Regions from separate parts of the Xenorhabdus siamensis genome, predicted to be linked through region 1. Evidence: riboswitches for the same ligand, from Rfam matches in the RefSeq annotation. Region 1 holds a riboswitch; each other region holds the start of a gene.
What was found. A riboswitch is a leader RNA that binds a small molecule or an ion and turns the genes downstream of it on or off. The one in region 1 is predicted to bind thiamine pyrophosphate.
Positions count from the first base shown of each region.

Region 2: another riboswitch for thiamine pyrophosphate. It lies ahead of thiB (thiamine ABC transporter substrate binding subunit); the one in region 1 lies ahead of thiD (bifunctional hydroxymethylpyrimidine kinase/phosphomethylpyrimidine kinase).
Region 3: another riboswitch for thiamine pyrophosphate. It lies ahead of thiC (phosphomethylpyrimidine synthase ThiC); the one in region 1 lies ahead of thiD (bifunctional hydroxymethylpyrimidine kinase/phosphomethylpyrimidine kinase).

Region 1 is NZ_JBBMXE010000019.1:50,438-53,720, forward strand. It holds gene AAC852_RS18035 (amino acid permease) at 1-266, shown strand, start outside; gene cspE (transcription antiterminator/RNA stability regulator CspE) at 1,048-1,257, shown strand; TPP riboswitch at 1,392-1,484, shown strand; gene thiD (bifunctional hydroxymethylpyrimidine kinase/phosphomethylpyrimidine kinase) at 1,525-2,325, shown strand; gene fbaB (class I fructose-bisphosphate aldolase) at 2,461-3,283, opposite strand, start outside.
Region 2 is NZ_JBBMXE010000009.1:145,668-148,950, reverse strand. It holds gene thiP (thiamine/thiamine pyrophosphate ABC transporter permease ThiP) at 1-266, opposite strand, end outside; gene thiB (thiamine ABC transporter substrate binding subunit) at 242-1,267, opposite strand; TPP riboswitch at 1,400-1,505, opposite strand; gene rppH (RNA pyrophosphohydrolase) at 1,622-2,152, shown strand; gene ptsP (phosphoenolpyruvate--protein phosphotransferase) at 2,175-3,283, shown strand, end outside.
Region 3 is NZ_JBBMXE010000005.1:466,532-469,814, reverse strand. It holds gene nudC (NAD(+) diphosphatase) at 1-62, opposite strand, end outside; gene AAC852_RS05965 (HAD family hydrolase) at 316-978, shown strand; TPP riboswitch at 1,080-1,203, shown strand; gene thiC (phosphomethylpyrimidine synthase ThiC) at 1,406-3,283, shown strand, end outside.

The DNA of each region.
Region 1 (3,283 bases):
TTACAACGCTGGTGATTAACTGGATTATGATCTGTATATCACATTTGAAATTTCGCACTGCAAAAAATGCAGAAGGTGTTAAGACAAAATTCCAGGCGTTTTGGTATCCATTTGGTAATTTTCTCTGTTTGATTTTCTTGGCTTTTATTCTTGTTATTATTCTGATGATGCCTGATATACGTATATCAGTTATTCTGATGCCGTTTTGGATCGGGATATTATGGGTAGGTTATTTATCTTCCAAATCAAATAAGGTTAAGACATAAATTGTCTTGCTGAAAATACGTACACTTTTCCAGCCGGGTATTATGCTCGGCTGAATTTTATAATGAAATCAATTTTATTAGAGCGTTATGGTAAAGTGTTATTTCAGAAAAAGAAAATTGTTTAAAAAAACATCCCTGAAAAATTGCATATAAAATGAATGTTATCTTATGATGATATTTACTTGTAGATTGATATCTGAACGATTTGTTATTTAAAGTCCAGTCACTCCGGTGTTATAAACATTATGTAATCATCTGACATATTGTGAGAATAGCAGAGTTTAAAAGTTGCAGTATGAGTATTTTAATTGAACAATATTTAATAAAGGCTAAACAAAACGTAAACTAGCCAAATTTGGAGTAATCATATTTTACTTTCAAACATTAACATAAAATTAGCTATCGTTTTATTGCTTCTTCAATTTATTTTGGAAATTATAACTCTCTAGAGTACCTCTTAATAGGTGTAGAAAACAGAATTATATATTAAATAAGTAAAAATGATTTCATTAAGTTAATGTTTTATTTCTCCTTCAATTCATATAGTTATGTAATATAAATGCTTTCGAGCAATATTAAATCAGAATAGATATTAAGAATTTAAAATATGTGCGTTAGCTCGTGCACCTGAAAAAAATGGCTTGCGATTATATAAAGAGTATGTGATAAAACATCTGGGTAAACGAAGTACTGTTTCTGTTAATGAATAGCAGCAACGAATACTGGTTTGTTTCTTTTTATGCCAATCGGCGAATAAAGTGATTCAAAGGAAATTTTTGAAATGGCAAAAATCACTGGTACTGTGAAGTGGTTCAACGAGTCTAAAGGTTTTGGTTTTATTACTCCAGCTGATGGCAGCAAAGATGTATTTGTACATTTTTCTGCAATTATGAAAGATGGATTTAAAACATTGTCCGAAGGCCAACAAGTTGAGTTTGAAATTCAGGATGGTCCTAAAGGTCCAGCCGCTGCAAATGTCACGACTTTATAGTAAGAAGTAGTAACAAATTTATTTTAGCTGGTATATTGGTGGCTGGCTGAATATATCTATCGTTAATCTTTTCCATTAATTAACGATAACATATTGCAAATATCACTCTATTGGGATACTAATAGAGTGATTTTTACTTTGGCTCGGGGCGTTCTTAAATGAACTGAGAAGTACCCGTATTACCTGATCTGGATAATGCCAGCGTAGGGAAGTCTTGGTATCTCTGGTTTGATACCCGCTTTTCTTGGGCTGGTGGTAGGAACTACCATCATGAGAATTAATTCATTGACCATTGCAGGAACCGATCCTAGCGGTGGTGCCGGCATTCAAGCTGATCTAAAAACATTTTCTGCACTTGGCGTATATGGAACAACTGTAATAACAGCTCTCGTTGCGCAAAATACAACAGGAGTGCAGACAGTTTATAATATTGAACCTAATTTTATTTCTGCCCAACTTGAATCTGTACTTTCAGATGTCAGAATAGATAGTGTTAAGATCGGTATGTTGTCTAATTCTGCCAATGTTCATGTTGTTTCAGAAGCTTTCCACCGTTATCCGGTTCCTTATATCGTGTTAGATACCGTTATGCTGGCTAAAAGCGGTGATCCTTTACTATCGCAGGAAGCGGTAAAAGCTATGATGGAATTATTATTGCCCATTGTTTCTTTGATTACACCAAATTTGCCCGAAGCTGCAACGTTATTGAAATGCTCTCTTGCTAAAACAGAAGATGAAATGTTGCAACAAGGACGCGAATTGTTATCGATGGGATGCCAGGCTGTTTTATTGAAAGGAGGGCATTTGGACAATAAAGAAAGCCCGGATTGGCTGTTTACGTCTGAAGGAGAGTGGCGTTTTACGGCTCCCAGAGTTAAGACACGCCATACACATGGAACGGGTTGCACTTTGTCGGCTGCTCTTGCAGCGCTGCGGCCGCGTTATGCCGATTGGCAGAGTACAATACCCGTGGCAAAGGCCTATTTGCAGAATGCTTTAATGCAGGCAGGTACGCTGGATGTCGGGAAAGGCATAGGGCCTGTACATCATTTTCATCAATGGTGGTAGGAAATGTGGTAATAATTGGTAATAAAATGTGGTAATAAATAGTAGTAGGAATTATCACAACAATATCGTGGTATTGCGATTAAAAATGGGGATATGAAATCCCCATTTTTAATACAGTAAATTAAGCAAATTCTATCAGGCGATGGTGACGCTTTTGTCAAGATACACATCCTGAACAGAATGGATCAATGAAACGCCTTCTTTCATTGATTTCTTAAATGCTTTGCGTCCTAGGATCAGTCCCATACCTCCGGCACGTTTGTTGATGACTGCGGTACGGACAGAATCACTCAGATCATTCACCCCGGAAGCTCCGCCAGAATTGATCAAACCTGCACGTCCCATATAGCAGTTGGCGAGTTGATAGCGAACCAAGTCGATAGGGTGATCTGTTGTTAGATCAGTATAGACACGTTTATCTGTGTGTCCGAAACTGATTGCGGTATATCCGCCATTGGTTTCTGCCATTTTTTGCTTAACAATATCTGCGCCGATAGTCGCTGCTAGATGGTTTGCCTGACCAGTTAAATCGGCACTTGTATGGTAATCAACGCCATCTTTTTTGAAAGCTGAATTGCGTAAATAAGCCCACAACACAGTTACCATACCTAATTCATGCGCTCGTTCGAAAGCGGCAGAAATTTCCGCTATCTGGCGGCGTGATTCGGGAGAGCCGTAATAAATCGTAGCACCAACTGCAACTGCCCCTATATTAAATGCTTGCTCAACGCTGGCATACAAGGTTTGGTCATATTGAGCTGGATAGGTCAATGTCTCGTTGTGATTGAGTTTCACTAGAAACGGAATCTTATGGGCATAACGGCGAGAGACGGATGCCAGAACACCATAAGTTGAGGCAACACAGTTACATCCTGCTTCGATTGCTAATTCAACAATATTTTTAGGATCAAAATAGAGTGGGTTGGTTGCAAAAGAAGCACTTGCCGAGTGTTCAACA
Region 2 (3,283 bases), on a different contig from region 1:
CTGCCCGGAAAATGACGGCGATAGAGCGCCCTTGCCAGAAATATTGCAGGTATGACTGAGAATAAAGCAGACAAAAACGCCTGCCAGAAAGTAAAGCGAATGACATGCCATAGATAGTTGTCACTCAAAAATGTCTGCCAGTGGCTTTCAGGCGCGTTAAACCAAAGTGCCCCGAAAGCTGACAAAGCAATGAGAAGCAGCAAGCCGGAGGCAATTACCCCCGGCAGTAACCAACCCGCAATTAACGGCTTACAGCACTTTGCCATGTACGGATCCATTGTGTACGGTGTTTTGCTACTTCATCTGCATTGAATTGCAGTGATTTCGCAGGCACGGGCAGTTGCTTGAAAACTTCTGGCAGAGGTATGTCAATCACGGGATACATCCACTGGGTGGTCGGAATAGTTTGCTGAAATGCGGGTGAAACCATGAATTGCATGAATCTCTGTGCCAGTTCAGGCTGTTTGCTGGAAGCCAACTGGGCAGCGACTTCAATTTGTAAATAGTGCCCCTCATTGAATACAGCAGCAGCGTAATTATCTTTTTTCTCGGTTACGATGTGATAACCCGGTGATGTAGTATAGCTAAGCACCATATCCCCTTCACCTTTCAGAAATAATCCATAAGCCTCACTCCAGCCTTTGGTGACAGTCAGTGTTTTTTTGGCGATTTTCTGCCACTCCTGTGCAGCATTATCACCATAGATATCCTGTATCCAGAGTAAAAAACCTAACCCAGGAGTACTGGTGCGTGGATCCTGATAAATAATCTTCCAATTCTGGCGGCTGTTAATAAGCTCTTCCATGCTTTTAGGGGGATTAGGCAAGGTATTTTTGTTGTAAATAAAGGCAAAATAACCGAAATCGTAAGGGATAAAGGTGTTGTTATTCCATGTGACAGGCAATTTTAATTTTGTCGTATCAATACGGCTTGCAGTGAATAATCCAGTCTGTTGAGCAGCTTGGAGCAGGTTATTATCTAACCCCAGAACAATATCTGCCGATGCTTTTTTGCCTTCCATTCTTATACGGTTCAGCAAAGATACACCATCTTCCAGGGCGACGAGTTTCAATTCACAATCACATTCCGCTTCAAAAGCTTTTTTAATAATAGGGCCAGGGCCCCACTCAGAAGCGAATGAATCATAAGTGTAAACGGTTAATATGGGCTTTGCTTGTGCTGCCTGAGCAAAAGCACATGCAGAGAACGATAATGCACTTATCGCAATAAATCGCGCGATAAATCGGAAAAATAAATGCTTAAACACTTTGCTCTCCTGTAGTTATCAATAATCGTTATTAAAAATAGTTATTAACAGTAGCTATTAGCGCTCATAATTAAATGCGTTATCAGCAAATTGGTAAAAGATTTGAGAAAGTGCCAGATAAAATGACTATTTATAGAATAGCAACTCAAATCCCTACGCCAGTATCAGCCGGATCAGGTTCTACGGGTTTGTTCTCAGCGATGTTGCCCCGGCAACAATCGCACCCCGTTGAGATGACTGTATTGTAGAGACTTCGGTTGTGACTGCAAAGTCCCATCATAGAGGTTTACCGCTTAAGATGAGTGTGAAACAATTAGCTATCTTTTCAAATTCGTTTTATCGAGAGGTAGTCTGGTGATCGATGATGATGGCTACCGCCCGAATGTAGGAATTGTAATTTGTAATCGTCAAGGGCAGGTTCTGTGGGCCCGTCGTTATGGGCAGCATTCCTGGCAGTTTCCTCAAGGGGGCATCAATCCAGGGGAATCACCAGAACAAGCGATGTATCGTGAGTTGTTCGAAGAAGTTGGTTTAAATCGCAAAGACGTACGGGTTCTTGCCTCCACCCGTAGCTGGTTGCGTTACAAATTACCCAAGCGTTTGGTGCGTTGGGATACAAAGCCCGTTTGTATTGGGCAAAAGCAACGCTGGTTTTTATTGCAGTTGCTTTGTAATGAAACAGATATTAATGTGCAGCGCAGTAGTACACCAGAGTTTGATGGATGGCGTTGGGTGAGCTATTGGTATCCTGTCAGACAAGTTGTTTCTTTTAAACGAGATGTATACCGCCGTGTGATGAAAGAATTTTCTTCCATTGTGATGCCAATGCAGGAATCTACTTCACAACCCTATTCAACCTATATATATCGTCGTAGAAGAAGTTAGATAATTAAATTAGGTAATCGTTATGCTCATGCGCTTACGGGAAATAGTTGAAAAAGTTGCGATGGCAACAAATTTATCGGAAGCGCTTGGAGTATTAGTCAATGAAACCTGTTTAGCAATGAACACGGATGTTTGTTCTATTTATCTGGCAGACCATCAGCGTTGTTGCTATTACCTGATGGCTACTAAGGGGTTGAAAAAGCCAGAAAAACGCGTGATCAGCCTCTCCTTTAATGAAGGCGTTGTGGGTGAAGTTGGGCGTTTGTCGGAATTAATCAACCTTGCTGATGTGCGTGATCATCCTAGTTTCAAATATATTCCTCAAGTAGAAGAAGAAAATCTGCGGGCCTTTTTAGGGGCTCCAATTATTTATCGTCGCCAATTGCAAGGGATTTTGGTCGTTCAACAAAATGAACGCCGATTATTTGATGAAAGTGAAGAGTCCTTTATGGTGACACTTGCTATGCAATTGGCTGCGATCCTTGCTCAAGCGCAGACCCGCGGGCTGTTTGGTCAGTATCGCCAGACACGTATCAAGGCCCTGGCGGTTTCCGATGGCATTGTCATGGCTCAGGGATGGCAGGATTGTTCTCAGCCATCGCTCGAACAAGTATTTGAAGCATCAACACTGAATTATCAGGCTGAACGTTCTCGTTTGACCCAAGCCCTTGAACTGGCAACCACAGAATGTCGTCGAATAAGCAAACGATTTACCGCCAGTTCACAAAAAGAAAGTGCGGCTATTTTTGATCTCTATTCCCATTTACTGAACGATCCCAAACTTAAACAGGATCTGTTTCATTCCGTTGATAGCGGCTTTATCGCAGAATGGGCAGTTAAGACCGTGATTGAGAAATACGCAGAACAATTCGCCAGCCTGCAAGATGCTTATATGCGGGAAAGAGCCGCTGATTTACGCGCACTTGGGCAACGGGTATTGTTCCATCTGGATGATTCTTTTACTGGCAACAGCCAGTGGCCTGAACATTTCATTCTGGTTGCTGATGAACTCAGTGCCAATTTACTGGCCGAAATACCACAGGATAAGCTGGCTGGTGTCATTGTACGGGATGGGGCAACGCACTCTCATTCCGCAATATTGGTCAGGGCAATGGGAATACCTGCGATTAT
Region 3 (3,283 bases), on a different contig from region 1:
ACTCTATTTTCCAGACTGACAATCCACCAGCCTCGTTCTATACCTGTCAATTTTTTTTGCATCATCAATTCCATCATGTGTTGCATCGTATTTTGTGTTATAGCCAAATTAAGTTATAACCACATTAAAATGTTAATTAAATGTTATAAAAAATCAATATAAGTACAGCATACTCCTCTTCATCGTATTTTGTCTGCAATCTGTTATATTAATTACGTTTCTGAATGTTCATTTAATGCAGATAAAGTGTTTGATTTACTTTCAATCAATAATATGAAGGTATCAATAGGTATCCTAAATTAAGGAATAACAATTATGTCACAACAGATTGCCGTATTTGATCTGGATGACACCCTGATTTGTGGAGATTCCAGCCAGTTCTGGACCCATTATTTATGGGAAAAAGGCATCATTACAGACCCGCACTTTATAGAGGCAGACCAGAAAATGATATCGGATTACTGTGCAGGAAAGCTGAATATGCAAGCGTATCTGGCGACCAACTTGCAGGCACTCAGCCAAATTCCTCATGAGCAAATAGATATCTGGCTGACCGATTTTGTGGAAACCAAAATCAAACCTGTCTTCTATCCTGCCGCCAGAAAACAATTAGATATCTACCGCCATCAAAACATTCCTGTCATCATCATTTCTGCCACCGTTTCTTTTGTCGTTAAGAAAATCGCTACTGCATTTGGAATACAAACAGCAATGGGGATTGATATGGTAATGAAAGATGGTTGTTATACCGGAGATATTCAGGGCATCCCTACTTTCCGGGAAGGGAAAGTTGCCCGCTTACAACAATGGCTGACAGAACAGAATTTATCGCCACAACATATCTATTTTTATACAGACTCTGCGAATGACTTACCAATGTGCCGATTTGCCAGCGAAGTTTTTACCGTCAATCCAGATAGACAATTGCAGGCGGCGGCAGAAGCTCATGGTTGGAAACAATTGAATTGGACTTTATAGTCAAGCCATTAACCTCAGGAAGTCAGTTTCACACGAAGAATACTGGTTTCAGCTCAGCGTTTTCTGGTTGCAGTTTTCAGAATCCCCTTTATACTCTGGGTGTTTTCTTGTCGGAGTGCCTAGCGTTCATCTGTATCACGGTGGACACAGGCTGAGACCGTTTATTCGGGATCCGCAGAACCTGATCGGGCTAATACCCGCGAAGGGAACAAGAGTAATCACCCCGCTGATAGGTTCTTCTTTTTGTTGTACAGATTGTTGTACAAATAAGTTGTCGTGCAAATAAATCTGTTCGGATGACATAATTCAGCAATCAACCATTACTCCCTGCGAGCTCCAGACAAGCAATTTTCTCAACTTAAGCCCTCTCTGAGCGTCATGTTTATTTGCGCAATGAGACAGGCGATAACACAGTCAGGAATTTGCTATGTCTAATGCGATTAATAACAACAGCGTTACCTCTACCGCTAACATTATCCCTGCAACCAATATCTCACCTAAAGCTCATCCAGCACGGCCACGTAAAGCCCAACGAGATGCAGCACAGGAATTTATCAGTTCGATTCAAGGTGTGACATTTCCCAATTCAAACCGTATTTATCTGGCAGGATCACGCGAAGATATTCAGGTTCCCATGCGGGAAATTCAGTTATCTCCCACACTGATTGGCGGAACGAAAGAGGATCCTCAATTTGAGGAGAATGAACCCGTACCTGTTTATGACACTTCCGGCCCTTATGGTGATCCAGAAGCCATACTGGACGTAAAAACGGGTTTGCAGAAAATCCGCCAACCGTGGATTGAAGAGCGCAATGATACTGAACCTGTTGCAAGACTCAGTTCTGACTTTACTCAACAGCGTCTTACAGATGCCGGACTGGATCACCTGCGCTTCAAACATCGTTCTCAGCCATTGAAAGCCAAACAGGGCAAGCGCGTGACTCAATTGTACTATGCACGACAAGGTATCATCACACCGGAAATGGAATTCATCGCACTGCGTGAAAATATGGGACGTGAACGTATCCGCAGTCAGGTACTACGCCAACAACATGCAGGGCAAAGTTTCGGCGCAAACTTACCGGATAACATCACCCCTGAATTTGTCCGTCAGGAAGTCGCATCTGGCCGTGCGATTATTCCTGCTAACATTAATCATCCAGAATCTGAACCGATGATTATCGGTCGTAATTTTTTGGTAAAAGTTAATGCCAATATCGGTAATTCCTCTGTCACTTCCTCTATCGAAGAAGAAGTCGAAAAATTGATTTGGTCTACCCGTTGGGGAGCTGACACGGTAATGGATCTCTCCACCGGACGCTACATCCACGAAACCCGTGAATGGATACTACGTAACAGCCCAGTACCCATCGGCACAGTCCCTATTTATCAAGCACTGGAAAAAGTCAATGGCATCGCGGAAAACCTGACATGGGAAATATTTCGCGATACGTTACTGGAGCAGGCTGAACAAGGCGTGGATTATTTCACCATCCATGCGGGGGTGTTGCTGCGTTACGTTCCTATGACCGCCAAGCGCCTGACAGGCATTGTTTCCCGTGGTGGTTCAATTATGGCGAAATGGTGCCTTTCCCATCATCAGGAAAATTTTCTCTATACCCACTTTTGTGAAATTTGTGAAATTTGTACGGCCTACGACGTTTCCCTCTCTTTGGGGGACGGATTGCGCCCCGGCTCCATTCAGGATGCTAATGATGAAGCTCAATTTGCCGAACTGTATACCCTCGGTGAGCTGACCAAAATCGCCTGGGAATATGATGTACAGGTGATGATAGAAGGGCCGGGGCATATTCCGATGCAGTTAATTCGCCGCAATATGACAGAAGAACTGGAGCACTGCCACGAAGCACCATTCTATACCTTGGGACCACTGACAACGGATATTGCGCCGGGTTATGACCATTTCACCTCCGGTATTGGTGCTGCAATGATCGGTTGGTTCGGCTGTGCCATGCTGTGTTATGTTACGCCCAAAGAGCATCTCGGCCTGCCAAACAAAGAAGATGTGAAGCAAGGGCTGATCACCTACAAAATCGCCGCTCATGCAGCAGATCTTGCTAAAGGTCATCCCGGTGCACAAATCCGCGATAACGCCATGTCAAAAGCTCGTTTTGAATTCCGTTGGGAAGATCAATTTAATCTGGCACTTGATCCTGAAACTGCCCGCGCTTACCACGATGAAACCTTACCACAAGAATCCGGTAAGGTTGCTCACTTCTGCTCAATGTGTGGGCCAAAATTCTGTTCAATGAAGATCACGCAAGATGTGCGAGATTATGCCGCA